2 linked regions of the Indioceanicola profundi genome follow. The protein of the gene in region 1 interacts with the protein of each later gene in a pairwise test. Links are inferred from orthologs where the notes say so. Each region holds a gene or a part of one and is shown in the gene's direction. Other genes may lie near its edges. The genes, in order: pheT and secD.

Region 1 (14,400 bases):
ACAATTTCACCGCGCTGAACATCCCGGAGAACCATCCGGCGCGGCAGATGCACGACACCTTCTACCTGCCCAACTCGCCCGAGGGGCAGGCGCGGGTCCTGCGCACCCACACCAGCCCGGTGCAGATCCGCACCATGCTGAAGCAGAAGCCGCCGATCCGCATCATAGCGCCCGGCCGCACCTACCGCTCCGACTACGACCAGACCCACACGCCCATGTTCCACCAGGTGGAGGCGCTGGTCATCGGAGAGGACATCCATATGGGCCATCTCAAGGGCTGCATCCTGGAGTTCGCCCGCGCCTTCTTCCAGATCGACGATCTGCCGATCCGCTTCCGCCCCAGCTTCTTCCCCTTCACCGAGCCGTCGGCGGAGGTGGATATCGGCTGCAAGCGCAGCGGGGGCGAGCTGAAGCTCGGGCCCTATGGCGACTGGCTGGAGATCATGGGTTCCGGCATGGTCCATCCGGCCGTGCTGGAGAATTGCGGCATCGACAGCAGCCGCTACCAGGGCTTCGCCTTCGGCATGGGGATCGAGCGCATCGCCATGCTGAAATACGGCATCCCCGACCTGCGCACCTTCTTCGAGGCCGACCTGCGCTGGCTGAAGCATTACGGCTTCGTCCCGCTGGACCAGCCGAGCCTGGCCCAGGGGCTGACCCGGTGACGGGCTGCGCCGCAGAACACGCCTTCAAGATTAGCTGACGGATCATCTCCCCATGAAGTTCACCCTGTCCTGGCTGAAGATGCACCTCGAAACCGAGGCGCCGCTGGACCTGATCGTGGAGAAGCTCACCGACCTCGGGCTCGAGGTGGAGGGGGTGGAGGACCGCTCGGCCGAGCTGGCGGCCTTCCGCATCGCCCGGGTGGTGAGCGCCGAGAAGCACCCCAATGCCGACAAGCTCCGCCTCTGCATGGTGGATACCGGGGCGGGCGAGCCGGTGCAGGTGGTCTGTGGCGCGCCCAACGCCAGGGAAGGCATCAAGGTGGTCTTCGCCAGCCCGGGCACGAAGATTCCGGAAAGCGGCGACGTGCTCCAGATCGGCACCATCCGCGGGGTGGAGAGCCGGGGCATGATGTGCTCTGAGCGGGAGCTGAAGCTGTCGGACGAGCATACCGGCATCATCGAACTGCCGGAGGATGCGCCGGTGGGCGGCAGCTTCGCCGAATATCGCGGCATCGCCGACCCGGTGATCGAGATCGCGCTGACCCCTGACCGCGCCGACTGCGCCGGTGTGCGCGGCATCGCCCGCGATCTGGCCGCCGCCGGTCTCGGCACGCTGAAGCCGCTGGATGGCAGCGCCGTTCCCGGTCGCTTCCCCGCCCCGGTCGAGGTGCGGCTGGAGACGGAGGGCTGCCCCCAATTCGCCGCGCGGCTCATCCGCGGCGTGAAGAACGGCCCCAGCCCTAAGTGGCTGCAGGACAAGCTGATCGCCGTGGGTCTGCGCCCGATCTCCGCCCTGGTGGACATCACCAACTGGTTCAGCCAGGACCAGGCCCGACCGCTGCACGTCTTCGACGCGGCCAAGCTGAAGGGCGGCATCGTCCTGCGCGACTCTGCCGAGGGCGACAGCTTCCTGGCCCTGAACGAGAAGGATTACACCCTGCCCGCCGGGCTGGTCGGCATCTATGACGGCAGCGGCCTCATCTCTCTGGGCGGCGTCATGGGCGGGGAGAGCACAGGCGTGACCGAGAGCACCACCGACGTGGTGCTTGAGGCGGCATTGTTCGACCCGGTGCGCATCGCCGAGGCCGGCCGCAAGCTTTCCATCAACTCCGACGCCCGCTACCGCTTCGAGCGTGGGGTAGACCCGGCCAGCGTGCTGCCGGCGGTGGAGCAGGCCACGCGCATGATCCTGGACCTCTGCGGCGGCGAACCATCGGAAACGGTGGTGGCCGGAGCCGAGCCCGCATGGCAGCGCACATTGCATCTCCGCCCCGCCCGCGTCGCCCATCTGGGCGGCGTCGACGTGCCGGAAGCGGAGCAGGTGCGCATCCTCACCGCCCTCGGCTTCGGCGTTTCCCGCACCGATGACGGCCGGCTGGCCTGCGCCGTGCCGTCCTGGCGCGCCGACGTGCATGGGGAGGCCGATCTGGTGGAGGAGGTGCTGCGGGTCCACGGCTTCGCCGCCATCCCGGCCACCCCGCTGCCGCGCGACCTGACCACCACCCGCCCGGCCATCGATCCGGGGCAGCGCCGCACCGGCTTGGTGAAGCGCGCCCTGGCCGGCCGCGGCCTGCTGGAATGCGTGACCTGGTCCTTCGTCCCGGCGGAGACAGCGGGGCTGTTCGGGCAGGTGGGGCCGGACCTGAAGCTGCTGAACCCGATCAGCGCCGACATGGCGGTGATGCGGCCCAGCATCCTGGCCAACCTGATCCAGGCCGCCGGTCGCAACGCCGCCAAAGGCTTCCCGGATGTCGGCCTGTTCGAGGTCGGGGCCGCTTTCCGCGATGCCACCGACAAAGGGCAGGATGCCGTAGCCGCCGGCCTGCGCGCCGGCATGGCCGTGCCGCGCAACTGGGCCAAGGGGGAGCGCGCGGTGGACGCCTTCGACGTCAAGGCCGACGCCATCGCGGCGCTGGAAGCGGCGGGAGCCCCCACGGCGAACCTGCAGGTCACCCGCGATGCGCCGGACTGGTACCATCCCGGCCGTTCCGGCGTGCTGCGCCTCGGCCCCACGGTGCTGGCCCGCTTCGGCGAGCTGCATCCGGCGGTGCTGGAGGCGATGGATGCCAGCGGCCCCATGGCGGCGTTCGAGGTGATGCTGGACGCGGTGCCGACGCCGAAGAAGAAGGGCGGCACAGCCAAGCCGCTGCTCGCCCTCTCCCCCTTCCAGCCGCTGGACCGCGACTTCGCCTTCCTGGTGGATGAGCAGGTGGAGGCCGACAAGCTGGTCAAGGCGGCCCGCGGGGCGGACAAGCAGTTGATCACCGGCGTCATCGTGTTCGATGTCTATCAGGGTGCGGGCGTGGAGCCGGGCAAGAAGTCGGTCGCCATCTCGGTCACGCTCCAGCCGGTGGACAAGACGCTGACAGATGCGGAGATCGAGGCGGTGGCAGGGAAGATCGTAGCTGCCGTGGCGAAAGCGACAGGTGCCACCCTGCGCGGATAAGAACCGAGCAGACTACCTGAAGTAATTACTTCCAAAGAAAACGCCGCGCCTTGGTTGCGCGGCGTTTTCCTTTTCCGGCCCGCTTGCGAAGAAGGGAAGGATCATCAACAATACCCTCCAAACTAAAGTATAATAATGTACCATCTGCACAGACCGACGGGTCGTGACCAGGGAGGCGCTGGTGAAGGCATTTCAGAACCTACCGATCGTTCTAAAGCTGCTGGTCCCGCTTATCCTCATGGGAGCGCTGACGGTTGGAACCTCTCTCTATGCCCTGTCTCAGATGCGCGGCGTCGGGGAGGTTTATCAAGGGCTGTTGCGGCGCGACACGGTGGCGGTGAAAAACGTCCTGCTGGCCAATGAGACCGCCGCCCATATCGGGCGCGTCGCCTACATGATGGTGGCGGAGCCGGATAGCTTCATCATTGAAAGCATGGCGGATGAAATCGATCTGAAGAGAGATGAACTGCTGGCCCATCTGGACGGGGTGGAGCGGCTGTTCCCCGGCCGCAAGACCGACCTGGATCTGGCCCGGCAGGATTTCCGGCAGATGATGGAGCTGGCGGAGAAGGCCCGTCAGGCGCTGCTGGCCGGAGAGACGGAGCGGGGTGCGCGCATCCTGGTGGATGAGTTCGACATCAAGCTGACCGACCTGCTGGACCGGTTGGTAATCATCACCGGCGATGTCGACAAGGCGGTGGCGGCCGGCGAAGAAGCAGCCATGGAGCGGAACGAGCGGGCATGGTGGGTGACGCTCGCCGTCGGGGCCACGGGCACCGTTCTGTTCATGGCGCTGGCGCTGTGGCTGACCATGGTGGGCGTGTCGCGCCCGCTGGCGCGCGTCGTCTCCACCATGAGCCGGCTGGCCGGCGGCGACCTGTCCGTCCGCATCGATGGCGGCGAGCGGCGGGATGAAATCGGCGATACCGCCCGTGCCGTCGCCATTTTCCAGCGCAACATGCGGGAGGCCGAGACGCTCCGCCACGAGCAGACGGCGCTGGAGGAGAAGGCGGAGGCGGAGAAGCGCGCCGCCATGGCCGCCCTGGCCGGGGAGTTCGAGGCCACCATGGATGAGGTGGTCCGGTCCGTTGCCGGTGCAGCCCGCCGCATGCGCCAGACGGCGGAGGGGCTGACCGGCGTGGCGGAGCAGACCAGCCGTCAATCCAATGCGGTGGCCAGCAGTGCCGAACAGGCCGCCCAGAACGTCAACACGGTGGCGTCCGCGGCGGAAGAGCTGTCCGCCTCCATCCAGGAGATCGCCCGGCGCGTTTCCGAAAGCTCCCGCATCGCGCACGAGGCGGTGGCGGAAGCGGACCGGTCGAACGCCACCGTGACCGGGCTGGTGGAGGCCGCTAGCAGGATCGGCGAGGTCGTGAAGCTGATCAACGGCATCGCCAGCCAGACCAACCTGCTGGCGCTGAACGCCACCATCGAGGCAGCGCGGGCGGGAGAGGCCGGGAAGGGCTTCGCCGTGGTGGCGTCGGAGGTCAAGAACCTGGCGACCCAGACCGCCAAGGCGACGGAGGAGATCGGCAGCCAGATCGCCGAGATGCAGGCGGCGGCCGGCAATGCGGCGGGCGCCATCCAGGGTGTGGGCGGCACCATCGGCCGGATCAGCGATATCGTCACCAGCATCGCCGCCGCGGTGGAGCAGCAGGGGGCTGCTACCAGCGAGATCGCCGGCAGCGTCGCCCAGGCTGCCGCCGGCACAAACGAAGTCAGCGCCACCATCGGCGAGGTGACCCGCGCCGCCGGTGAGACTGGCACCATGGCCGGCGACGTGCTCGCCGCCGCCAATGAGCTGGTCGGGGAGGCCGACGTGCTTCGCCGCGAGGTGGAGGGCTTCGTCGCCCGCGTCCGGGCAGGGTAAGGCCCGCCGCCCCGTTCCAGCTCTCCCCCCTTTACCGCATCGTCCGCCGCAGATGGCGGGAGAAGCGGAAGGGGTTGGGCAGGTGGTTCAGCAGGCCACCCAGCCCCTGGAACTGAGCAATATTCTTGCCGACCCGCATGACGTCCGCGATGCGGCGGTCCAGAAAGGCCCAGCTGTCGGCATTGCCGACCGACCGGTCCTCCAGCCAGTACAGCAGGGTGGAGGTCTGGACCCCGGCCAGCAGCATGCGCTTGGTATAGAAGTTGTAGTCGGTGGAGGTGTCGCCGGCGGCGAACCACATGGCATCCACCGTGCGGTACAATATGCGCGGGCCGATCCCGGCATTCTGCGGCAGGGCGAGCAGGGCAATGGTCCGGCGCACCGCCTCCTTGTAGGGGGCCAGCACCTCCAGCCGCGTTCGTACGGCCAGCGTGATACGGTCCCGCACCTTCATGGCGGCCAGGTCCTGCGGGTCCAGCCGGGACAGCATTTCCCGGTCCGCCCAATTGGAGAAATGGTCCACCACCTCCGCCGGGCCGCCGGGAAAGCTGGCCAGCGCCGCTTCCCGCTCCATGCCCGCCATCTCCGCCCCGCGCAGCATGGCGGCCCGTGTCCAGCCATCGAACGCCACGTCGGGCAGCATTGCCAGCAGAATGGCGTCGCGGCGGGCCGTCAGCTCATCCATGGCGTCGCCGTCGGTATGGGCGTAGCCGCCGCGCGGCGCACCTGTACCCGCCGTGGCCGCCGACTCGGTGCCGCCCAGCTTTTCCACCGCTTCGGCGGTGGTCAGGGGATCGATCGGGCTCTGCCCGCCAATTGGGCGCACCGGATCGGCCTCGGCCGGCGAAGAGCTGTGCGCCATCTGCCCAGCTGTCGTGGGCGCGCCGGGCACGGGATCGGTCGGGGTTTTTCTCGCCATCGCTCGCTCTCGTCTGGCTTCGGTCCGGCGCCGACGGGCGGCGCATCCACATGCCTTAACAGATGGAACGCCAAGCGGGAACGGCCAGTGCTCCCGCAGGGCCTGTCCGGTTGTCGCGGCGCTCCCCCGGTCAGCGGGGCGGCGGGGGGACGCTGCCGGCCAGATCCGCCGCGAAGTACTTCATTTCCTCGGTGAAGGTCAGCTTGGTCAGGTCCGGCATCCGGTCCAGATAGAGGATGCCGTCGAGATGGTCGACCTCATGCTGCAGCACACGAGCCAACGTGCCGGAGGCTTCCCCCTCCACCGGCTGCCCGTCCAGCCCATAGCCGCGATACCGGAGCCGGGCATAACGCGGCACCAGTCCGCGCAGGCCGGGAATGGACAGGCACCCTTCCCATCCCATCACCATTTCGTCCCCGACGGGCTCCAGCTCCGGGTTCACCAGCACCCGCGGTTCCGTCACCGGATCGCCAGGCTGGCCGGTGCTGCGGTCCGCGGGAACGCGGAAGGCGACGACGCGCCAGCCGATATGCACCTGCGGGGCCGCCAGCCCGATGCCCGGCGCGTCCAGCATGGTTTCCACCATATCCTGGGCAAGCTGCCGCACCACGGCCGGAATGGGGGATTCCACCGGTTGGGCCGGCCGTCGCAGCACCGGATGGCCCATTCGCGCGATCTTCAGGATGGTCATCGTTCCCTTGTGTCCCTGCTTTCAGCCCAGGTCCGGCATCCCGGACCGCTTGTATTTCCTCATCATTTCACGTCTTGCCGGGCGGCGCATGGCCCCATTGCAGGACATCCTTGAAGATTCCGCACCCATGGCGCTTCACAACCGCCGCCCTTGCTGTTATACCACCCGGCAACTGGATCGGGCAGCAGCGCGACCTCATGGTGGCGTCTGCCCTTTATTCGTTGTTAACCCTGCGTCGGCATAACGCCGTCCAACCTTTGCAACCATCGGAGTGGTGACGACCCGTGCAAGTTCTGGTTCGTGACAACAACGTCGATCAGGCCCTCCGCGCGCTGAAGAAGAAGATGCAGCGCGAGGGCATCTTCCGTGAGATGAAGCTGCGCCGCAACTACGAGAAGCCCTCGGAGAAGCGCGCCCGTGAAAAGGCGGAGGCGATTCGCCGCGCCCGCAAGCTGCTGCGCAAGCGCCTGGAGCGCGAGGGCTACTAAGCCCTGCCGGCAGTCCGGTGAACCAGCCCGAAGTTACGGGCTGGCCGGTTGCAAAGGATCGATAGCCGCCCCGCGACGCCGCCGGGCGGCTTTTGGTCTTTGCAGCGCGCTTCGTCGGCAGCCCCGTCTGGACGATCCAGCCTATCGGAAACCGGGTTGGCCGCGCCCCACAGGCCGAGCATCCATCCATTCAGCTCGCATCCAGACACGCTGGCAAGCTGCCGCCCGTGGACGGCCCTGAAGTTCACTTCTGCGACGCAAAGTGAGATGGCATGCCCGCACGGGAGCAAGCCTTCTGCCAATCGTTCGCGGCTGACGTCAGCTCGGTCTTCCCCTTCTGCTTTGTCGAGAATCGGGATTTGCGAACGCAAACCTGGACAGGGTCGACGTGCGAGGCCGGTAACAAGTCGAATTGCGAAAATGACGAACTTGCCGGAAGTCGGCGGGGCGCCAGCCCCCTTGCGATGATCTGCGGCTACGCGGCCGGGCCGCTGGCAGAGTCACGGCAATGTAGACTTCCCTATAAAGCTGATCTTTCAAGGCATGCCGGTTCCATCGTGTGGCCGAAGGGCTGCCGGGGGCACGGTGGATTTCTGCGGTTCCGCTCCTGTAAACGCATCAGGGCCGGCGCCCGTTTCCGGTGCCGGCCCTTCGTCCTCACGAACCGATGCTCTGCCTGTCGGCGCGCCTTACTTAGCGGCGATGGTGACGGTGAGGGTGTCCTCGTAGGCGCCGGCGATGTACTGGTCGGAGCCCTGGACGGAGACCTTGAGATCGTACTGCTGGCCGAAGCGGGCGCCGGCGCGGTCGACATTCATGGCGCTGCCCAGCGTGCCGCCCTGGTTGTCGTAGTTCACCTGGTAGCCGATCTCGGTGCCGCGCTCGCCGCGCAGCTTGCCGCCGTTCTGGGAGGAGATGCTGATGCGGTAGCCGTTGCCGGAGTTGCAGGTCTCGGTGACCTTGCCAACCGCCTTGTTGCTGTCGCCGCCGGCCAGGTTCAGCTGCTGGTTCAGATCCTGCACCGACACCGAGCAGGCCAGGTCCACCTTGCCGTTCAGCTTGATCGTGCCGCTGGTCGCGGCCGCGGCGGAGCCGGCGACGGTCAGGGCGGCGGTGGCGATCAGGGCGGCGGCAACGGTGCGGATCATCTCAAGGCTCCATCGGTTCGGTCGAGGCGTTCTCGCCTGCATGCCAAACCAGAATGCAACCAACGGGCCAGGTGCCCAGCATAGGGCGATGGTCGTGTAAGCGGCTGTAATATATGGAGTTTGCGATGATATTCAGGTCATCTTTTCCCACTCCCGCTGGCGGGTATGGCAGAATGCAATTGCATATTGTCGAAGCCGTATAGGGGTGTTTGCAGGAAGCATTGCGAACCGCAACGGGTGCCGGGTTCCCGCGCGTACGCCCGGTTGGTTGCCGCCGACGATCCGGGAACCCGGCTAGGGGGCGGCTGTTTTCTCGTAACTGGTAGAATGGGAAGAAAGAAGGATGGGGAGATGACGGCTGCGGCCGCGCGGGAGCTTGCCGGACAGATAGAAGCGCATGATGTCGGCGCCGGGCGCCACTGGACCGCCTTGAGGCTGCGTGTCCTGGGAGCGCTGGCCGCGGCCGGGCTGCTGCTGGGCGGCTGCGCCGTAAACCCGGCCACCGGTGAACGGCAGTTCACCGGCCTCATGCCCGTGGCGCAGGAGGCCGCCGTCGGGGCGGAGCAGCACCCGCAGATCCTCGAGGAGTTCGGCGGAGAGGTCCAGGACCCCGAGATCCGCGCCTATGTGGACCGTCTGGGACAAAGGCTGGCGGCCAACACCGAACGGTCGGACGTCAAATACACCTTCACGGTTCTGGACTCGGATGTGGTCAATGCCTTCGCCCTGCCGGGCGGCTATGTCTACATCACCCGCGGGCTGATGGCCCTGGCCAACAGCGAGGCGCAACTGGCCGGCGTCATCGGCCATGAGATCGGGCATATAACCGGGCGCCACACGGCCGAGCGCTACAGCCGTGGCACCGTGGCCCAGGTCGGCGCTGTCCTGGCGTCCGTCCTCGGCGGGGCCGAGCTGGGCCAGCTTGCCGCCCAAGGGGCGCAGTACGCGCTGGCCGGGTGGGGGCGGGGGCAGGAGCTGGAAGCCGACCAGCTCGGCATCCGCTATATGGCCAACGCCGGCTACGACCCGATGGAGATGGCGCGATTCCTCGACACGATGGGCCGGCATGCACAGTTGGAGGCGTTGCTGGCCGGTCAGCCGGGGGCCGCTGACAGCTTCAACTATCTGCAGACCCACCCGCCCACCGGTGAACGGGTGGAGCGCGCGTCCGCTGCCGTGGCGCAGAATCCCGGCCAGGACTGGATCGTGAATTCGGAAGAGTATCTGCGCCGGATCGACGGCCTGCTTTACGGCGACAATCCGGAGCACGGCTTCGTGCGCGACAGGATGTTCGTGCATCCCACTCTGGGCTTCCGTTTCGAAGTGCCGGAGGGCTTCAGGCTGCTGAACGGAACCCAGCAGGTGACGGCCATCGGGCCGCAGCAACAGGCACAGATCATCTTCGACGTGGCGCGGTCGCAGAGCACGCGCGATCCGGTCCAGTTCCTGACCGGGGAGTGGGCTGGCCAGGCGCAGCTCAACGGCGTGCAGTCCCTGAGCGTCAACGGCAGGCCCGCCGCTACGGGGCTGACGCGGGCCAATACCAACCAGGGTGCGGTGGATGTGCGGTTGGTTGCCATCCAGTGGGACAATTCCACCTTCTACCGTTTCCTCTTCGCCTCGGCCCCGCAGGCCACGGCAAGCCTTGACCGCGATTTCCAGCAGGTGGTGAACAGCTTCCGGACACTGAGCCAGTCGGAACGGTCGCAGTTCAGGCCCTACCGGCTGCGCACGGTTTCCGTCCGCTCCGGCGAGACGGCAGAGGACTATATCCGCCGCATGCCGTTCAGCGAATATGCGGAGGAGAGGTTCCGGGTGCTGAACAACATCCCGCCGGGCCAGCAGCTTCAACCCGGTCAGTTGATTAAAATCGTCACCGAAGGCTGAATTGATCTCCGTTGCGGCATGGCGCGGCGCGGCGTACCGTCCGCACCATGACCGCCAGGAACCGCCTTGCCCGGCCGGCTGCCGCCGAGCCGGAGCCTCCGCCCCTCAGCCCCGCCCCGGATCAGGCGTGCCGGATAAAGCGCAAGCTCATCCGCCTGCCGATCGCGGCGGTGCTGACTCTGGGCTTCGGCGGGCTGATGCTGGTAGCGGTCGCCAGTGTGCTGCTGCTGGGGATGGCCACGACCAGTTGGAACACCGCCACGCTGCTGGTGGACAAAGCGCAGCTTCTGATGGATGGGCTGGAAACGCGGGTCCGCGCCCAGCTCGACCCCGCCAAGGCGCAGGTGGAATTCCTTGCCGACGTTATCGCCAAGGGGCACGTCGATCTGGAGGATCAGGGACAGCTCGGCCGGCATCTCCGCACGGCGTTGGCCGCGGCTCCGCAGATCACCGGGGTGGGCTTCCTGAGCGCCGACGGCAATTTCGTCACGGCCAGCCGGCAGGGCGGCACGGAGGTGGAGACCCGGACCGAGCAGAATGTGTTCTGGGCGCGGGAGACGCTCCAACTCGGCCGGTCCATCGGCGGAGCGGTCTGGATCGACCCGATCTGGTCGGAGGAGCTGGGCACCAGCATCCTGACCGTCCAGATGCCGGTGCGCCGGGACGGGCGCTTTCTCGGCATGCTGCTCACCGGCGTCAGCTTTACCGACCTGTCCCGCTTCCTGGCGCGCGTAAAGACGGAATCGGGGCTGGAGGCGGCAATCCTGTTCAACGACAGCTATGTGCTGGCCCACCCGATCCTGCGGGATCGACGCTTCGACTTCGAGGATATCGACCGGCAGGAACGCCCGCCGCTGCCCTCGCTGGAGGAGCTGGGCGATCCGGTCCTGGCGGCGATCTGGCAGCAGGCCGATCCGAACGGGCAGGCGACCGGATATGCGAAGAAGCCGCGCGGCATACATCTCGACCTGCGTGTCCATCCGGATCGGCCGTTGCTCAACCTGACGACCCGCGAATCCAAGCTGGACGGGATTGAGTACATCTATCTTCTGCGGCCGCTTCCGGATTACGGGGAGCATCCCTGGACCCTGTCCATCGTCCTGCCGAAGGACGACGTGCTGGTCGAGTATCAGCGCCTGATGAAGCTGGCCGGCGGCGGCCTTCTCATCCTTGTGGTATCCGTGGTGTTGGCGCTCTGGCTCGGCAAGCGGATCGGGCGGCAGATCAAGCGTCTGGCCGCCGCCGCCGCCGCGGTGCGCGGGCTGGATTTCCATGCCGTCCCGGTTCTCCCGGACAGCCGGTTCCGTGAAATGTCGGATGCGGCGCATGCCTTCAACACCATGGTGGGCGGTCTGCGCTGGTTCGAGACCTATGTGCCCAAGGCCCTGGTGCTGCGCCTGATCGACCGCGGGGCCAACCCGCTGGGCGTCATATCGGAGGAGCGGGACGTCACCGTGATGTTCACCGACATCAAGGGCTTCTCCGCTTTGGCGGAAACCCTGTCGCCGCAGCAGACGGCGGACTGGCTGAACGCCCATTTCACCCTGATCGCCGGCTGCATCGAGGCGGAGGGCGGGACGGTGGACAAGTTCATCGGCGATGCGGTGATGGCGTTCTGGGGCGCGCCGGAGCATCAGGCCGATCATGCTGCCCGCGCCCTGCGTGCCGCCCGCGCCATCGACCGGCTGATCCGTGCCGCGGCGGACGAGGCGGACGCCGCGGGCAGGCCGAAGCTGTGCCTGCGCATGGGCATCCATTCCGGCCCCGTCGTGGTGGGCAATATCGGCGCTGCCAGCCGAATCAACTACACCATCGTCGGAGACACGGTGAACACGGCCGCCCGGCTGGAAGTGCTGGGCAGTGAGATGATCGGGGATGATTGCTGTGTCGCATTGACCAGCGAGGATACGGTGCAGGCCGCCGGCGCGGAGGCTGGTTCCACCCGCGCGCTCGGCCGATTCCAACTGCGCGGACGCGCGGGCGCCGTCGGGGTCCACCGGCTGCTGACCGAAGGGGCCGCCGCGGATGCGCCGGCCATGGCGCAAGGCTGAGGTCGAAGCCGCCTACTCGATGCCGACCGCGCTCCGGTCACGTTCGACGCTGCCGCCGATGACCGGAGGCCGCCGCCGAGCATGACTTTCGGGAGACGGCCCGGCCTCACGCCTCCAGCAGCAGGTCGGACGACAGCCCGACATGTCGCATCATGGAGGCGCGGAGCTTCATCAGGGCGCGCTGCTCCAACTGGCGCACCCGCTCCTTACTGACGCCCAGCACCTTGCCCAGCTCTTCCAATGTCGCGCCGTCGTCGCGCAGGCGACGTTCGGCGATGATGGTGCGCTCGCGCGGGGACAGTTCGCCGAGCGCCTCGGCAAGCCATTTGGAGCGCATGCGGCTGTCGCGGGCGCCGATCACCACATCCTCGGGGGAGGGACGGTTGTCGGCGATGAAATCCTGCCACTGGTCGTCGCCGCCTTCCGCCACGGGGGTGTTCAGCGACTGGTCGGCGGCGGCGAGGCGCATTTCCATGCTCAGCACTTCGCTCTCATCCACATTCAGCTCTTCGGCGATCTTCCGCCGCCCGTCCGTGGACAGGTTCGTGGCCGAGGGGCTCTCCTCGATCTTGGCTCGAAGGCGACGGAGATTGAAGAACAGGCTCTTCTGCGCGGCGGTGGTGCCGGTGCGCACGATGGACCAGTTGCGCAGGATGTAGTCCTGCATGGCGGAGCGTATCCACCAGGCGGCATAGGTGGAGAAACGGATTTCCCGGTGCGGTTCGAAGCGGGCGGCCGCCTGCATCAGGCCCACATTGCCCTCCTGCACCAGGTCGCCCATGGGCAGGCCGTAATTGCGGAAGCGGGACGCGGTGGCGACGACCAGACGGGTATAGCTGCGCACCAGCTCATGCAGCGCATCCTCATCTCCCCCGTCGCGCCAGCGTTTGGCCAGCTCGAACTCGTGGTCCCGGGACAGCAGAGGCTCCTTCATCGATGCTCTGATGAAGGTGAGGTTGGCCTTCTGGGTTTCCGGATCGTCGATGTGCGCCATGTCCCATCCCCTGTTCGGCAGGCGGTGGGCCATGCAGCCGTTCATCCGCCCCTCTTCACGACTGATACGAAGGGGGTTCTGGAACGGATCACTGGGTTTGGAAAAATTCCAATGCGCAGATAAGGCGAAGCGGATGGACCGGACGGGAAGGGGAGGCGGAGCCGCCCCTCAGACTTCCGCAAGTTCCAGGATGTCGCCGGTCGGCGCCAGGCAGCCGCAGATCAGCTTGCCGCCGAAGCCGCAGCCGCCGTCCAGAGTGACCGCGTGCGGCGTCACTACGGGGCCGCCATGGGCAGGGTCGTAGCCGCGGACGATGCGGACGAACTCCCCGAACGGCTCCGTGATGCGGTTGAAGCCCATGCCGCCCCACCAGAAGCTATCGCCCTGGTGCCCCAGAGGCCGGCTTGTATCAACGCCGGCATTGACGAACAGCAGGCCGGAGGCCGGTTCCCCTGCGCCGGTGAAGGCTGCGCGGCGCAGGCTGGTATAGAAGGCGTCGTGTCCTGGCGCTGCGCGCTGGGCGGCGCGGAGCTGGTTGGTCCAGCGGGTCAGGCTGACGGCCCCGTCGCGGGCGCAGGCCAGCCCGAACTGCACATCGCCCCCATAGGCCATCAGCGTGGATTCCACGCCCTGGCCAAGCATCCATTGCAGCACCTGCATCGGGTTGGGTGCGAACTGGAGTTGCAGCAGCTTCTGCCACATCTCCTCCTGCCCGCCGCGCAGATAGACGATGTCGGTGTCGATCACGCCCCGCATGGCCAGGATGGCGCGGCGGAAGGCCAGAAGCTCGTCAATGGTTTCGGCCACGGACGGGCCGCGGCCGATCATGTTGCCGAGATAGACCAGCCGGTCGCCCGGAAGGAAGCGTCCGCCGATATCGTCATGGAGCGCGGCCAGCCGGTTCACCTCGCCATGGATGGAGGCGACCGCCCAGATGCGGCGAGGACGGCCCAACTGGACGAATTTCTGCGTTTCTGCCATTCGGTCGGCGCTCTTGGGTCCCGGGAAACCGGGCGCGAGTGTATGCGCCGCCGACGCGCAAAAAAAGGGGCGACCTGCAAAGGTCGCCCCTCCTTAACGTATAGACCCAAAGGCGTTAAGCGGTGGTTTAAGCCGCCTTGCTGAGAACGGCTTCCAGCCGCTCGGTCGCCTTGGCCTCGTCGATCTTCTCCACCACCGCCAGCTCGCGGGCAAGACGCTCAAGCGCGGCGTGGTAGATCTGCCGTTCGCTGTAGGACTGG
Region 2 (14,139 bases), 990 kb from region 1 along the record:
TCGCCCGCTGCGGATCAAGCAGTTGGGCGACAAGCGCTACACCGTGGACGGAACGCCCACTGACTGCGTGCTGCTGGCCATCAACCACATCATGGGCGACCGTCGGCCGGACCTCGTGCTGTCGGGGGTGAACCACGGCAATAATATTGGCGAGGACGTGACCTATTCGGGCACCATCGCCGCCGCGATGGAAGCGACGCTTCTGGGCATTCGCGCCATTGCCATGAGCCAGCGGATCGTCGGGATGAACCGGGTCTACTGGGAGACGGCGGAACATTTCGGGCCGGAGGTGGTGCGGAAGGCCGTCGCCGTCGACTGGCCGCGCCATGTCCTGGTGAATGTGAATTTCCCCGACTGCCCGCCCGATCAGGTCACCGGAATACAGGTGGTTCCGCATGGGAACCGCAAGGTCGGGGATGAGTTGATCCAGCGGCTGGACCCGCGCGGGAAGCCCTATTTCTGGATCGGCCCGGTCCGGGGCGAGCAGGAGGTTCCGGTGGAGAGCGACATCCATGTCGTGACCCATGGCGGCATCTCCGTAACGCCGATCTATCTGGACCTGACCCATTATGCCGCGCTGGAGTCCCTGCGGGGAGCCTTCGCCCGATGAGCACGGCCGCGCGCAAGATTCGCCTGCTGATGCTGTTGCGCCGGAACGGCGTCACGGATGTGCAGGTTCTGCGCGCGATGGAACTGGTCCCGCGGGAGGCATTCGTGCCGGCTACTTTCCGGGATCAGGCTTATGAAGATACGGCGCTCCCCATCGGACACGGACAGACGATCAGTCAGCCGCTGGTAGTGGGGCTGATGACCCAGGCGCTGGAACTCAGCGATCGGATGAAGGTGCTGGAAGTGGGAACCGGGTCCGGCTATCAGGCGGCCGTACTTTCGAAGATCGTCCGCCGGGTCTACAGCGTGGAGAGGCATCGGCCGCTGTTCCTGGAAGCGGAGGAGAAGTTCAAGGAACTGCGCCTCCACAACATCACCGCGCGCCTAGGCGACGGGATGAAGGGCTGGCCGGAGGCCGCTCCCTTCGAGCGTATCCTGGTGACCGCCGGTGGTCTGGAGCCGCCGGCGGAACTGGTGGCGCAGCTTGCCATCGGCGGCATAATGGTCATTCCCCTGGGTCCCGACCGGCGGGAGCAGAAGGTCGTCCGCCTCCGCCGGACGGACGATGGATTGGAACGGGAGGAGCTTTGGCCCGTACGTTTCGTGCCGCTGCTGCCCGATGTGGCGTCGGACCCGGTCCCGCCGGTCGAGCAGGCGGGGTAGTGATGAGAAAACCTGCCTCTCTTTTCCGCCATGCCGTGGCCGGCGCACTGGTTCTATTCCTGGCGGCGTGCAGCACCGCGGCGCCGGTTGGGTCCAGGGCTTATCCCACCGCCGCGCCGCGCGCCATCTTCGTCTCCCGCGGGGAGACCGCCTACGACATCTCGCGGCGTTACAACGTGCCGCTTCGGGACCTGATCGAAGAGAACAGGCTGCAGCCGCCCTATACCCTCCGGCCCGGACAACGCCTGCTGCTGCCGGTGCCGCTCGAATACACGGTGCAGTCTGGGGATACCATCTATGGGCTGTCCCGGCGGTTCGAGCTGGACATGAACGAACTGGTCCGGATGAACGGGATTTCTCCGCCCTACATGATCCGGACGGGGCAGGTGCTTCGGCTTCCCGGCGGTCGCAGCGGCGATAGTCGTACCCTGGTGGCGGAGGCTCCGCAGGCCGCGCCGCGCGCTGTGGTCCAGTCCGCACCAGTGCAGAGCGCCCCCATTCAAAGCGCGCCAGTGCAAACCGCCCCGGTCCAGTCCGCGCCGGCCGCAACGCCGCCCACCGTGTCGCGTCCGGCATCGCGTGGGGTGGAAACGGCAGAGATTCCGCCGATGGCCGGGTCCAACGAACCCTCTCCACCCGCGGCGCAACCCCGTCCTACGCCGGAACCGCAAACAGCACCCCGGCAAACTCCTTCGCAACCGGTCCCGACCGCACCGACTACCCGGACGGTGGGTCCGAAGCCGGAACCCGAGCCGACTCCACCGCCAGCGCCGGCGGAGCAGCAGGCTGCAGTCGTTCCCGTCCCAGCGCCGCCGCCCGTCAGGTCCGCGGCACCGGAACAGGTGACGCCGCCGAAGCCGGCACCGCGCCAGGGCAAGCGCTTCCTCTGGCCGGTACAGGGACCGATACTCTCGGACTTCGGACCGAAGCCGGGCGGCCTGTACAATGATGGGATCAACATCGGCGCCGAGCAGGGCGCGCCGGTCCAGGCAGCGGAGAATGGGGTCGTGGTCTATGCCGGGAACGAGCTGAAGGGCTACGGCAACCTGATCCTGGTGCGGCACGCCGATGGCTGGCTGACTGCTTATGCGCATCTGGACAGGATGGAAGTGGATCGGGGGCAGGAGATCCGCCGGGGGCAGCGGATCGGCACCGTTGGCCGGACAGGCAATGTGCGCAGCCCGCAGCTCCATTTCGGCATCCGCCGTAACGAGAAAGCGATGGATCCCAAGGACCATCTGGAGCTGCCGGCCTCCTGATCGAGCCATAGGCGTCCGGGGCGGGAAGTGCCGCCCCGGACGCCTCGCCGGGTCAGCTCTTCAGCTTCGCCTTGCTGACCGCCATGACGATCTGCCCGGCAATCGCTGTGTTGCGTGCCCGCAGGCTGTCGGCCACAGCCTTGGCATCCGTCGCCACTGCCGATGCCGCTGCCCGGTCCACCGCCTGGAGCGGCCCAGCCACGCTGATGGCCATCAGTATGGTTTCAACTGAACGATTGGCATCGGCGCTCGCGGTCCGGCGGGCCAAACCAGCGGCGGCTTTGGCCACATGCATGGCCGCCGGTTGCGCATGGGTCGAAACCTCGGCAACCGTGGCGAGGGCTGCTTTCATCAGGTGCAGGCCCGCAGTCGCATCGCTGCGCCCGATTTCCGCGGCGGCACGGCTGGCGGCTTCGGCCATATGGCCGACGGCTCTCGGATTGCGCGTCTTCTGTGCGGCCACAGACTCCAGCGCGATCTGCCAACCATCGGCCTGATCTGCGATACGGGCGGCAGCGGCCTTGGCAATGGCCTCACCGGTCCGGGTGGTATCGCCTGCGCGCGCGGCGAGGACGATCTGATTGCGGTCTGCGGTGTTCATCCCGGCCGCGGCGGGCAGGGTGGTCGCAGCGCTCAGGAAAAGTGCAAGTACAAGGCTACGGGTCAGCATGTGGCGGTCTCATGATCTGGAACGCCGGCGTAGGGCTTCTAGCGGCCAGCAATCGCGCAGGACTACGTCCTGCCGGCGGATCGCGCCGGCGTCGATGTCTGTGATGTTGGAAATTTCCCGCGGGCTGGAGCGTGCCGGCCCGCCGGGATGGTCACGCCCTGCGTGACTGACCAGCCGGAGGCCCGGTTGTCCGGATTCCGCCACTTCCCTTTACGGCCGGTCTGGCCGTTCCGACCGGCGCGTGGAACCAATGGGGGTGTGGAGAAGGCCGATCCGCATCGGCTGTCGTTATCGCCGTGTCCGTGACCTGGATGGGATCAGGGCGTTTACGCGTCGGCCCGGCACGCTCGACCGCGACCTTGTTGTCGGGCAGAACCAGAGGATCGGTCCAGGAGCAGTCAGCTCCGGCTTGGAACGGCCCTACCGAATGCTGGACATCCTGTCCGCCGTGCTCCGACAGCACCGGGGCGTGCGCGCCCGGCATGGACAGGCCGATCCATAGCAGAACCGCCGCTAGAAACATCAGTAGCGGTGTTTCCCGGTCCAACCGGCCGTAGGTCGGGCGATGGCGATCACGAGTGCGCACACCCTTATCCTATAGAAGGCGTGTCCGCTTGGGAATGTGCTGCCTGATGCTAAAGCGCCTTCCCCAGCCGGCCGGCCAGATCCTGGACATACTGCCACGCCACGCGGCCGGACCGGTTGCCGCGTGTCACCGACCACTCCACTGCTTCCGCACGCAACTGCTCTGCCGGTATATCCAGCCCGAACGCGGCGGCATAGCCTTCCAGCATGGCGAAGAAGGTGTCCTGATCGCAGGCGTGGAAACCCAGCCATATGCCGAACCGGTCTGACAGGCTGACCTTTTCCTCCACCGCTTCGGAGGGGTTGATCGCGGTGGACCGCTCATTCTCAATCATGTCGCGGGGCATCAGGTGCCGCCGGTTCGACGTAGCGTAGAACACCACATTTGCAGGCCGACCTTCGATACCGCCGTCGAGCACGGCCTTGAGGGACTTGTAGTGGCTGTCGTCCGTGCTGAAGGAGAGGTCGTCGCAGAAAAGGATGAACCGGCGTGGGGAATCACGAAGGAAGGCCAGGAGGGTGGGCAGCGTCGGGATATCCTCCCGATGGATCTCCACCAGCGCCAGCGCGCCGGGCCGTTCCGCGTTGAGATGGGCGTGGACGGCCTTGACGATCGAACTCTTCCCCATGCCGCGCGCCCCCCAGAGCAGGGCGTTGTTGGCCGGCAGCCCGTCCGCGAAACGGCGGGTGTTCTCGAGCAGGATCGACTTCTGCCGGTCGATGCCCTGCAAGAGGTCCAGGGCCACATGGCTGACCTCCGGGACCGCACGCAGCCGGCCCGGCATCTCCCAAAGGAACGCATCGGCGGCGGAAAGATCGGGTGCGGCCGCGGGGGGAGGAGCGAGACGGTCCAGCGCAGCGGCGATGCGGGTCAGGACTGGAAGCAGGTCGGTCATTGCGTGCAGGGCTCTGGCGGAACGGTTCACGACCCTAGCACAGGCTGAGGCCTACTCAAGGCATCCGGCGGCGCGGGCCGGTTTCCATTGCAACGGCGGTGTGGGCTTGTATAGTCCCGCCGTCCGCGCGCGACCTCTTACAGGAGTCTTTGATGTTCATTTCCACGGCCTATGCCCAGGATGCGGCTGCCGGCGATCCGACCGGCGGATTGATCAGCCTGTTGCCGCTGGTCCTGATCTTCGTTGTCTTCTACTTCCTGCTGATCCGTCCGCAGCAGAAGAAGATGAAGGAGCACAAGGCGATGCTCGAGGCGCTGCGCCGCGGCGACCGCGTCGTGACCGGCGGCGGAATTGTCGGCACCGTGACCAAGGTTGGCCCCGAGGAAGAGGTACAGGTCGAGATCGCGGATGGCGTGCGCGTCCGCGTGGTCCGCGGCACCATCCAGGGCGTGCTTGCCAAGACCGAGCCGGCCAAGGCCAGCGACGCTCCGGACGTCGCGGTTAAGAAGTAATCCTCCCCAGCCGTTCCGCCGATAAGAAGCGCAGCCCCGCACCATGGTCTATTTCTCCAAATGGAAGGTCGTCCTCGTCCTGGCCGTCTGTATCCTCGGTCTGGTCTATGCGGCGCCCAACCTGCTGAACCGCGCCGATGTCGAGCGGTGGTCCGCAGAACTGCCGGGCTGGCTCCCGACGCGGACGGTCAATCTGGGGCTTGACCTCCAGGGCGGGTCGCACCTGCTTCTGGAGGTTCAGACCGACGTGGTCATTCAGGAGCGTATGAACGCGCTGCTGGATTCCGCCCGTGATGCGCTTCGCGAGGGACGGATCGGCTACACGGACCTGGAAGCCTCCGGCCCGCGCCTCAGCTTCAGCCTCCGCAATCCGGAGGATGAGGCCCGTGCCCGCGAGATCGCCGCCGGGCTCGAGCCCAACGATGCCCGTGTCCAGGTCGATGGCAGCAGGGTCATCCTCGAATTGACGGAGCAGGCCATCCAGGCCCGCGAAAGCGCGGCGGTGGAGCAGTCCATCGAAATCGTCCGCCGCCGCATCGATGAGACCGGTACCCGCGAGCCCAGCATCCAGCGCCAGGGCAATGACCGTATCCTGGTCCAGCTTCCCGGCATCGACGATCCGGAGCGGGTGAAGAACCTGCTGGGTCAGACAGCGAAGATGACCTTCCGTCTGGTGGATGACAGCGTCAGCGTCACCGATGCGCAGGCCGGCCGCATTCCCCCGGGCTCCGAACTTTTGCCCTCGCGGGACGGCGGGTTCGAGGTGGTGCGCAAGCGGGTCATGGTCAGCGGCGACACGCTGGTGGACAGCCAGCCCAGCTTCCAGGATGGGCAGCCGGTGGTGAGCTTCCGCTTTGACAGCCTGGGCGCCAAGCGCTTCGGGGAAGCGACGCTGCAGAATACCGGCCGCCGCTTCGCCATCGTGCTCGACAATGAGGTGATCAGCGCACCGCGGATCAATGAGCCGATCCTGGGCGGCAGCGGCATCATCTCCGGCAGTTTCACGGTGGAGTCCGCCAACGATCTCGCCCTACTCCTGCGCGCCGGCGCGCTGCCGGCCCCGCTCACGGTCCTGGAGGAACGGACTGTGGGACCGGGCCTGGGTGCGGACAGCATCGCCGCCGGCCAGACTGCTGCCATCGTCGGTCTGGTGCTGGTCATCATCTTCATGGCCCTGACCTACGGCCTGTTCGGGCTCTTCGCGGATCTGGCCCTGGTCTTCAACATCGCGCTGATCTTCGCCGCATTGTCGATCCTCCAGGCGACGCTGACTCTGCCCGGCATCGCGGGCATCGTGCTGACCATCGGCATGGCGGTGGACGCGAACGTTCTGATCTTCGAGCGCATCCGGGAGGAGATCCGGAACGGCCGCACGCCCATCGCTGCCATCGATGCCGGCTACAGCCGCGCCCTGACCACCATTATCGACAGCAATCTGACGACACTCATCGCCGCCCTGCTGTTGTTCATGTTCGGATCGGGACCGGTGAAGGGGTTTGCCGTGACGCTGTCCATCGGCATCCTGGCTTCCATGTTCACCGCCATCATGGTGACCCGCCTGATGGTCGTCGCCTGGTTGCGGCAGAAGAAGCCGAAGGTGGTTCCGATCTGAGCGGGCGCTGGCGGGCCGGACATCCGCCCCGCCAGCAGAACCCCGTAGGACGAGGAGCAAGCCCTTGGACGTGACCCCTATCATTCCCGCCGACCGGCAGGTCATCGACACCTATGCGCCCGGCCGGTTCCGGATCAGCAACGTGGTCCATGAGGGCTCCGTGATCGTGATGCCGGATCGCACCCTGTCCTGGTCCGTCGAGAACTTTGGGCAGTTCACCGTCGAAAGCCTGGAGCCGGTTCTGACAGCCGAGCCAAAGGTGGAGATCCTGCTGATCGGCACCGGCGAGCGGATGCAACTCCTGCACAGCAGCCTGCGTCGGCAGTTGAAGGAGGCCGGGATCGTCGCCGACGTGATGGACACCCGCGCCGCCTGCCGCACCTACAACGTTCTGCTGTCCGAGGCACGGCGGGTTGCGGCGGTGCTGATCCCGATCTAGGCGAAGGAGCTAGGCCATGGACATTTTCAGTCCTGAACTGGTTCTTCCTGGATTGATCGTCCTGGCCGGGCTCTGGTCCATCCTGTATGCGAACAGGGAGGCCAAAGCCGGCGAACGCCGAATGGAGGAGGGCGATGACCGCTATTTCGAGGAACAGCGGTTCTATCGGGCGTACCGGTCCAGCCGCGATCCGAAATGGATACGCAGGAAGGGCGCGGTCGTCGTCATTCTGGGGCTGGCCGTGGCGGTGCTCCACATTTTGAAGCCGACGTAATCGGGACGTCAGCTACTCAGGCAAAGCGCCGCGGCATGATGCCCGGACTGTATGGCGCCCTCAATCGTCGCGGGCAGGCCGGTGTCCGTCCAGTCTCCGGCCAGCAGCAGGTTGCCCCTTGGTGCGTTCGCCGCGGGCCGCAGCCTTTCCTGATCTGGCGTGGCAGCAAAGGTCGCACGCTTTTCCTTGATTATGCGGTGAGGCGGGCAGGGGCCAGCGATGCCGAGTGCCGATGCGACATCGCGCCAGATCAGTTCCGCCAGCTCCTCTGCCGGACGATCCATAAGGCGGTCGGCAGCGCTGACCGTGACCGAGACGACATCGCCACGGCTGAACAGCCATTCCGCCGTGCCGCCGACCAGCCCGACCAATGGCGCGCCATCGGGCAGGGTCGCTGGGGTGCCGAGCCGGAAATGGGCGTTGAGAATTCCGCAATGCCGCAGCGGCACCGGCAGGTCCGGAAGCAGCTCGGCGGCCCGTTGCGCCGGGATCGCCAACACCACGCGATCCGCTGGCCCCAGATCCAACATGCCCGTGGACAGCTGGAGGCCGTTTGGTTTTCCGGCTGCATCCCGACTGATGCCAAGAAGCCGGACACTCGTTGCAACCTCCGCCCTGCGGGCTGTCAGGAAGTTCAGTGCGGGAACCACCAGCGCGTCGGAGAGTCCATCGCGGGCCACGAAGGGCCGGCAGGCATCCGCTCCACGCAGCAGGGTGCGGCGGAACACCTCCCAGAGCAGGCGGGCGGAGGCCTCTTCGGGCGGGGTGTTGAGGATGGACACCGCCAGCGGGCTCCAGAGCCGGCGATAAAGCAGGCTCTCTTTGCCAAGCCGCTCCGCCACAGTCGCATTTGCAGATGCCGTTGCCAACCGCAGGAGACCGGCATAGGCGGTCAAGGGAACGCCGGGAACGCGCCGTGCCGGGTTCAGCAGCCAGAAAGGAAGCCGTCCTGGGCCAGGCGAGACGCACCAGCGCGTTCCATCAGTCAGGTCGATGAACGGCAACCGCGCCTGCGGGCCACCCACCAGACGGTCGCGGGCACCGATCCGGTCCAGATACCGGAACAGCTCGGGATTGCCGCCGAGCATCAGGTGATTGCCATTGTCTATGGTGCGGCCCAGAACCGGATCGTCATAGCTCCGGCAGCGTCCACCGGCCTGCCCCGCCGACTCGTACAAGCGAACCGGCAGGCCCGCTTCAGCGAGTGCGGTGGCGCAGGCGAGGCCGGCAAGACCGGCACCGACGACATGGACCCTCGGGCCCGGTGCAGGCTGGGACAAAGAGCGGCCTCACCCCTTGGGCGGGTAGCCGAGGGCGCAGCGGAGCGCCACGCCGACCTTGGCAGTGCGGGACAGCTTGGGCCGCAGGTCCAGGTCCACCCATCCGCGCGCAACCAGCGCCGACAGAACACGCCGATACAGCAGCATCATCGCCACGGCGGGCCACAGGGCGCGGTGGTCGGAGGCGGGCAGTGCTTCCCGTGCCGCCTGATAACGCTGCTCCGCCAGGGCTGCGACATGGGCACAGACCTGGGGCAGATTCGGGTGTTCGATCACCTGCTCCGGATCGCTACGGGCCACGTCCAGCGGTATGTCCGCGGCAATCAGCGCCTCTTCCGGCAGATAGAGGCGTCCGAGCTTCGCATCCTCCTTGAGGTCACGGAGGATATTGGTGAGTTGCAGCGCCTCGCCGAGGGCTATGGCGAAAGCATCCGCCCGTCCATCCGTCCGGCCCAGGACGCGGACGGTCAGTATGCCAACGGCACCGGCGACGCGGCGGCAATAGAGAGTCAGGGTCGCGCAGTCCGGCGCCCGGATGGGGCCATCCACATCCATGGACATGCCGTCGATCAGCGCCTCGAACTCTGCCCGCGGAAGATCATACCGCTCCAGGGCCGATGCGAGCTCGCCGATCAGTGCATCATCGCCGCCCCGGGGCGGGATGCCCTGATGCAGCCGGTCCAGCGTGCGGCGCCACTCATCGAGCGCGCTGCGCTTCATGTCCACCGCCCCAGGCTCATCCGCGATGTCGTCTACGGCCCGGCAGAAGCCGTAGATCGCGAACATGGCGCGCCGCTTGGATTGAGGCAGCAGACGCAGGGGCCAGTAGAACGTGCTGCCGCTGGTCCCGCTGGTACGGGAACGGCTTCGCCGCGGCCGGCTCGCCATGCCGTGGCCGACGCCCTTCAGCACGGACCATATCCGCCCGAACCCGCCGACCTCCACCCGTTCCCGAAGCGGATCGCGCCGCCGCAATTCACGGGACAGGGCTTTCGCAAGATGCAGGATCACCGCTGCCTCCATCCGCAGGCCGGGATCGCGGATCTGTCCAGGCAGGGTCGCGGCCCTAGCCAGCAGCGCATCCACATGGTCCAGCGTGCGGTCGATGACTGCCCGGACCGGAGGTGTCGCGAAAGGCTCCACCAACTGTTCCGGATTGCCGCCGGCATCGCCGAACCAGGCAGTGGGAAGATAGCAGCGCCCCAACTCGATCCAGTCGGAGCGGCAGTCCTGGACGTGGTTCAGGACCTGTAGGGCGGTGCACAAAGCGTCTGCCGCCGGCGCCGCAGCCGTGGCCTCCCCATGGAGATCCAGCAGATAGCGGCCAACCGGGTCGGCGGAATACCGGCAATAGAGCAGCAGGTCGCTCCAACTCCGGCAGCGGCTGCCCTGGGCATCCCGACGGAACGCCTGAAGCATCTGCCGTGCGTGCAGGGTAGAGATCGACGTTGCGGTCAGGCTGGCCTTCAGCTGGAGGGCGGGAGCGAGCCATGGCTGGGAGCCTATGCCGCTGACCAGGGCCCGTTCGAGCGCATCGAGTTGGGCGACTTTCATCTCCGGCTCCAGCTGCGGATCGTCGGCGATGTCGTCAGCCAAGCGGACGAAGGCGTAGAACGCCATGATGTGGGGGCGCAGCCGCTTCGGCACCAAACGCGAAGCGACGGGGAAATTCTCTTGACCAGCCGTCTTGCGGGCGCTCGGCTCCGACGGGTGGGAAGACAGTGGAGCGGTGCGGTAATCGGCCATTTGGGCCCTCGGCCACGGGCTTGGAGTGGTATTTTGCCAGATCGGTCAGTGACTATGAAGCTCGATCCGGCCACAACCAGGGCCGTTCTCCGGAAATATCGGGGTGGTCTATGCGAAAGGCGGGGCTGAATGGCCCCGCCTGCGCACTCGTCTGAATTAGCTCAGATGAGCTGACCGTTCTTGATGGCCTGAAGGCGCTCGTTCACGGCATTCCAGTTCACGGTGTTCCACCAGGCGGCCAGGTAGTCCGGGCGGCGGTTCTGGTACTTCAGGTAATAGGCGTGCTCCCACACGTCATTGCCCATCAGAACGGCCTTGCCATCGGACAGCGGGGTGTCCTGGTTCGGCTTCGCCACAAGCTCCAGCTTGCCGGACTGGTCGGCGGTCACGAAGACCCAGCCGGAACCGAACTGCTTCGTACCGGCCTCGTTGAACTTCGTCTTGAAGGTCTCGAAGTCGCCGAAGGCGCTGGTGATCGCCTCGGCCACCGCGCCGGTCGGAGCGCCGCCGCCGTTCGGACCCATGATGGTCCAGAACATGGCATGGTTGGCATGTCCGCCGCCGTTATTCCGCACAGCCGTCCGGATGCTCTCCGGCAACTCGCCCAGCTTCCGCATCAGCTCGGTGATGGACAGGCCGTGGAGCTGGCTGTGCTCGGACAGGGCGTTGTTCAGGTTGTTGATGTACGCCTGGTGGTGCTTGCCATGATGGGTGCTCATGGTCTGCGCATCGATGTGCGGCTCCAGCGCACTGGTGTCGTAGGGCAGTTCGGGCAGGGTGAAGGCCATTGTTGGCTCCTGTGGTTTCGTCTCTTCCCTCAGGCATCTCGCCCTGAGCGGGCCCGCCTGTGACGTGGCAGAGATACGACCCGCGTCCCCAGGGGTCAAGGCAGGGCAGGCATATCGGGGGAAATCCGTTAAAGCCTACCCTGAATGCGGCGGGTCGCCATATAAGCGGGAACAGCAGCCCTCCGCCGCGGGTTTCGCGGCGCGTGCCCTTCCTGTCTCCGGTAAACCCGGGCGTAACGGACATCATGAGCGACCCAGAGCTTTCCTACTGCGCACGGGAAGTCCGGCGCTTCGATAACGACCGGTTCCTGACGGCTCTCTTTGCGCCCGTGGACCGGCGCGAGGATCTGTTCGCGCTCTATGCCCTGAACCTGGAAGTGGCGAAGACACGGGAGGTGGTCAGCGAACCGACGCTCGGGCTGATCCGGCTGCAGTGGTGGCGGGATACGATGGACAAGGTCTTTGCCGGTACGCCCCCGAAGCACGAGGTGGCGGAGCCGCTGGCCCGTGCCGTCGCGCGGCATAGCCTGGATCGGGCCCTGTTCGATCGGCTGATCGATGCGCGGGAGGCGGATCTGGAGGATGAGCCGCCGGCGACGCTGGACTGCATGGCCAATTATGCCGAAGTCACCGCCGCGCCCCTGACCCAGCTTGCACTCCAGATTCTGGACGTGCGGGCCGAGGCTGCGATGCAGGCCGGGCGGCATGTGGGCATCGCCTGGGCGCTGACCGGGTTGCTGCGCGCCGTGCCGTTCCATGCGCAGGCGCATCGTACGCATCTGCCGATGGATTTGCTGCGCCGGCACGGTGTCAATCAGCAGAAGCTGTATGACCTGAAGCCGGAGCCGGGCGTACGTGAAGTGGTGCGCGCTGTGGCCGACAGGGCGAGGGTGCAGCTGGAAGAGGCGAGGCGGTTGCGCCGGGAGGTGCCGAAGCAGGCCACGCCGGCGCTGCTTCCAGCTGCCCTGGCGGACCTCTACCTCGGTGCGCTTTCCAGGTCCGACCACGACCCGCTGGCCCCGCGGGTGCAGATGGTTCACCCGTTCCGGCAGTTGAAGCTGGCCTGGGCGGGGATGACGGGCCGCTGGTAGCGGCCAGAGCTCCGCAATCCTCTGCTTCCATCCCGGTTGGAGCCGGGAACCAGCAGGGGCGGAACCAATGCACAGCATCGACATATCAGGTCAGGTCGCCATAGTGACCGGCGCCAGTTCCGGCATCGGGCAGGCCTGCGCCGTGGAACTGGCGCGGGCCGGGGCGCGGGTCGCCGTGAACCACCGCAACTCCGCGGAGGAGGCGGGGGAGACTCTTGAAATGATCCGGGACTGCGGCGGCGAGGGCACCGCCGTGCAGGGCGATGTCTCGGTCGAGGCGGACGTCGAGCGCATGTTCGCCAACGTGGTGGAACAGTACGGCACAGTGGACATCCTGGTCGCGAATGCAGGCATCCAGCAGGACGCATCGCTGACCGAAATGACGCTCGGCCAGTGGGAGAAGGTGATTGCGGTCAATCTGACCGGCCAGTTCCTCTGCGCGCGCGCCGCCATCCGTGAGTTCCTGCGCCGCGGCCCCCGGCCGGAGATTTCCCGATCGGTGGGGAAGATCATCTGCATGAGCTCGGTCCATCAGGTGATCCCTTGGGCAGGGCGGGTGAACTATGCCGCGTCCAAGGGCGGGATCGAGCTGATGATGCAGTCCATCGCTCAGGAATATGCGGAGAAGGGCGTGCGGGTGAATGCGGTCGCTCCTGGCGCGATCCGGACTGCAATCAATACCGAGGCCTGGAAGAATGAGGCGGCGCGGGATCGGCTCTTGAAACTGATCCCGCAAGGCCGCATCGGCGAGCCAGAGGATGTGGGACGGGCTGTGGCTTGGCTCGCATCCGACCTGTCGGATTACGTCAACGGAACCACCCTGTTCGTCGATGGCGGAATGACGCTCTATCCAGGTTTCAGGGGCAATGGATGAGCGGACGGAAGGTCCTGACAGCACGGTGCGGCATGTGTCGGGGCCTATCCATTCGGGTTGCACCGAATGTTCATGATCCTGCATGATCCTGGACGGCAGGCCAATCCCGACCCTGGATTCCCGGACATGAGCACTCCAGACCGGCCGCTCTATCGCATCACGCAGGAGCAGTTGGACCAGATCGTGAAGCGACACGAGATGTTCCGCAACGCCCGCATGGGCGGGGCGCGGGCGGTGCTGTCCTTCTTCGACCTGTCGGGGCTGGACCTGTCGGGCCGTGACCTTGCACATGCTGATTTCAGCGGCAGCGTGCTCCGCGGGGTCAATCTGGCCGGAGCGGTTCTGGACTGCGCCACGCTTTTCGCCTGCGATCTGCGGCAGACCAACCTGCAGAGCGCGTCCATGGTGAAGTCCGACCTGCGCGGGGCATGCCTGCGCGGGGCCGATCTGACCGGGGCCAATCTGGTGAATGCCGATCTGCGCGACGGCTCCATGGCCGCGAAGGAGCGGGACGGCAGCCTCAAGGTCCTTACGGTGGAAACCAACCCCTCCGACATGGAAGGGGCGAAGCTGTCCAACGCCAACCTGTCTCAGGCCAAGCTCTCCGGTGCCGTCGCCATGCATACCGACTTCACCGATGCGGTGATGCGCGGGACCAAGCTGGTGCGTGCCAATCTGCGCAACGCCACCCTGAACGGCGCCATCCTGGAAGGGGCGGACCTCTCCGGCGCGGATGTGCGCGGCGCGTCCCTGAAGGGAGCCGTGCTGACCGGGGCCACCATGACCCTGACGGAGACGGCAGGGGCGGACATGACCGGCACCCTGACCGACAAGCCCGCCG

Evidence for each region.
Region 2: the proteins of pheT (region 1) and secD interact in binary tests that used the Escherichia coli proteins (3 or more experiments, as listed by UniProt). The link is inferred for Indioceanicola profundi from one-to-one orthologs.

What each region holds. Positions count from the first base shown.
Region 1 is NZ_CP030126.1:259,158-273,557, forward strand. What follows is about bases 327-3,414. They hold pheT (phenylalanine--tRNA ligase subunit beta), read left to right. Parts: upstream 327-717; coding sequence 718-3,111; downstream 3,112-3,414. Other genes in these bases: pheS (phenylalanine--tRNA ligase subunit alpha), read left to right, coding at 327-665; DOL89_RS01270 (methyl-accepting chemotaxis protein), read left to right, coding at 3,293-3,414. In the rest of the region: more of pheS, read left to right, coding at 1-326; more of DOL89_RS01270, read left to right, coding at 3,415-4,981; DOL89_RS01275 (COQ9 family protein), read right to left, coding at 5,013-5,900; def (peptide deformylase), read right to left, coding at 6,031-6,591; rpsU (30S ribosomal protein S21), read left to right, coding at 6,876-7,079; DOL89_RS01290 (spore coat protein U domain-containing protein), read right to left, coding at 7,769-8,227; DOL89_RS01295 (M48 family metalloprotease), read left to right, coding at 8,579-10,114; DOL89_RS01300 (adenylate/guanylate cyclase domain-containing protein), read left to right, coding at 10,162-12,165; DOL89_RS01305 (RNA polymerase factor sigma-32), read right to left, coding at 12,272-13,159; DOL89_RS01310 (metallophosphoesterase family protein), read right to left, coding at 13,328-14,140; DOL89_RS01315 (CarD family transcriptional regulator), read right to left, coding at 14,268-14,400.
Region 2 is NZ_CP030126.1:1,247,251-1,261,389, forward strand. The notes cover bases 4,695-7,521. They hold secD (protein translocase subunit SecD), read left to right. Parts: upstream 4,695-5,237; coding sequence 5,238-6,806; downstream 6,807-7,521. Other genes in these bases: yajC (preprotein translocase subunit YajC), read left to right, coding at 4,835-5,194; DOL89_RS05945 (Mth938-like domain-containing protein), read left to right, coding at 6,877-7,245; DOL89_RS05950 (hypothetical protein), read left to right, coding at 7,262-7,519. Outside these bases: 5'/3'-nucleotidase SurE, read left to right, coding at 1-610; DOL89_RS05915 (protein-L-isoaspartate(D-aspartate) O-methyltransferase), read left to right, coding at 607-1,272; DOL89_RS05920 (peptidoglycan DD-metalloendopeptidase family protein), read left to right, coding at 1,275-2,531; DOL89_RS05925 (hypothetical protein), read right to left, coding at 2,584-3,201; DOL89_RS05930 (ATP-binding protein), read right to left, coding at 3,837-4,682; hydroxysqualene dehydroxylase HpnE, read right to left, coding at 7,528-8,799; presqualene diphosphate synthase HpnD, read right to left, coding at 8,809-10,545; DOL89_RS05965 (superoxide dismutase), read right to left, coding at 10,707-11,333; DOL89_RS05970 (phytoene/squalene synthase family protein), read left to right, coding at 11,579-12,424; DOL89_RS05975 (SDR family oxidoreductase), read left to right, coding at 12,492-13,298; DOL89_RS05980 (pentapeptide repeat-containing protein), read left to right, coding at 13,425-14,139. UniProt on the Escherichia coli protein: Part of the Sec protein translocase complex. Interacts with the SecYEG preprotein conducting channel. SecDF uses the proton motive force (PMF) to complete protein translocation after the ATP-dependent function of SecA.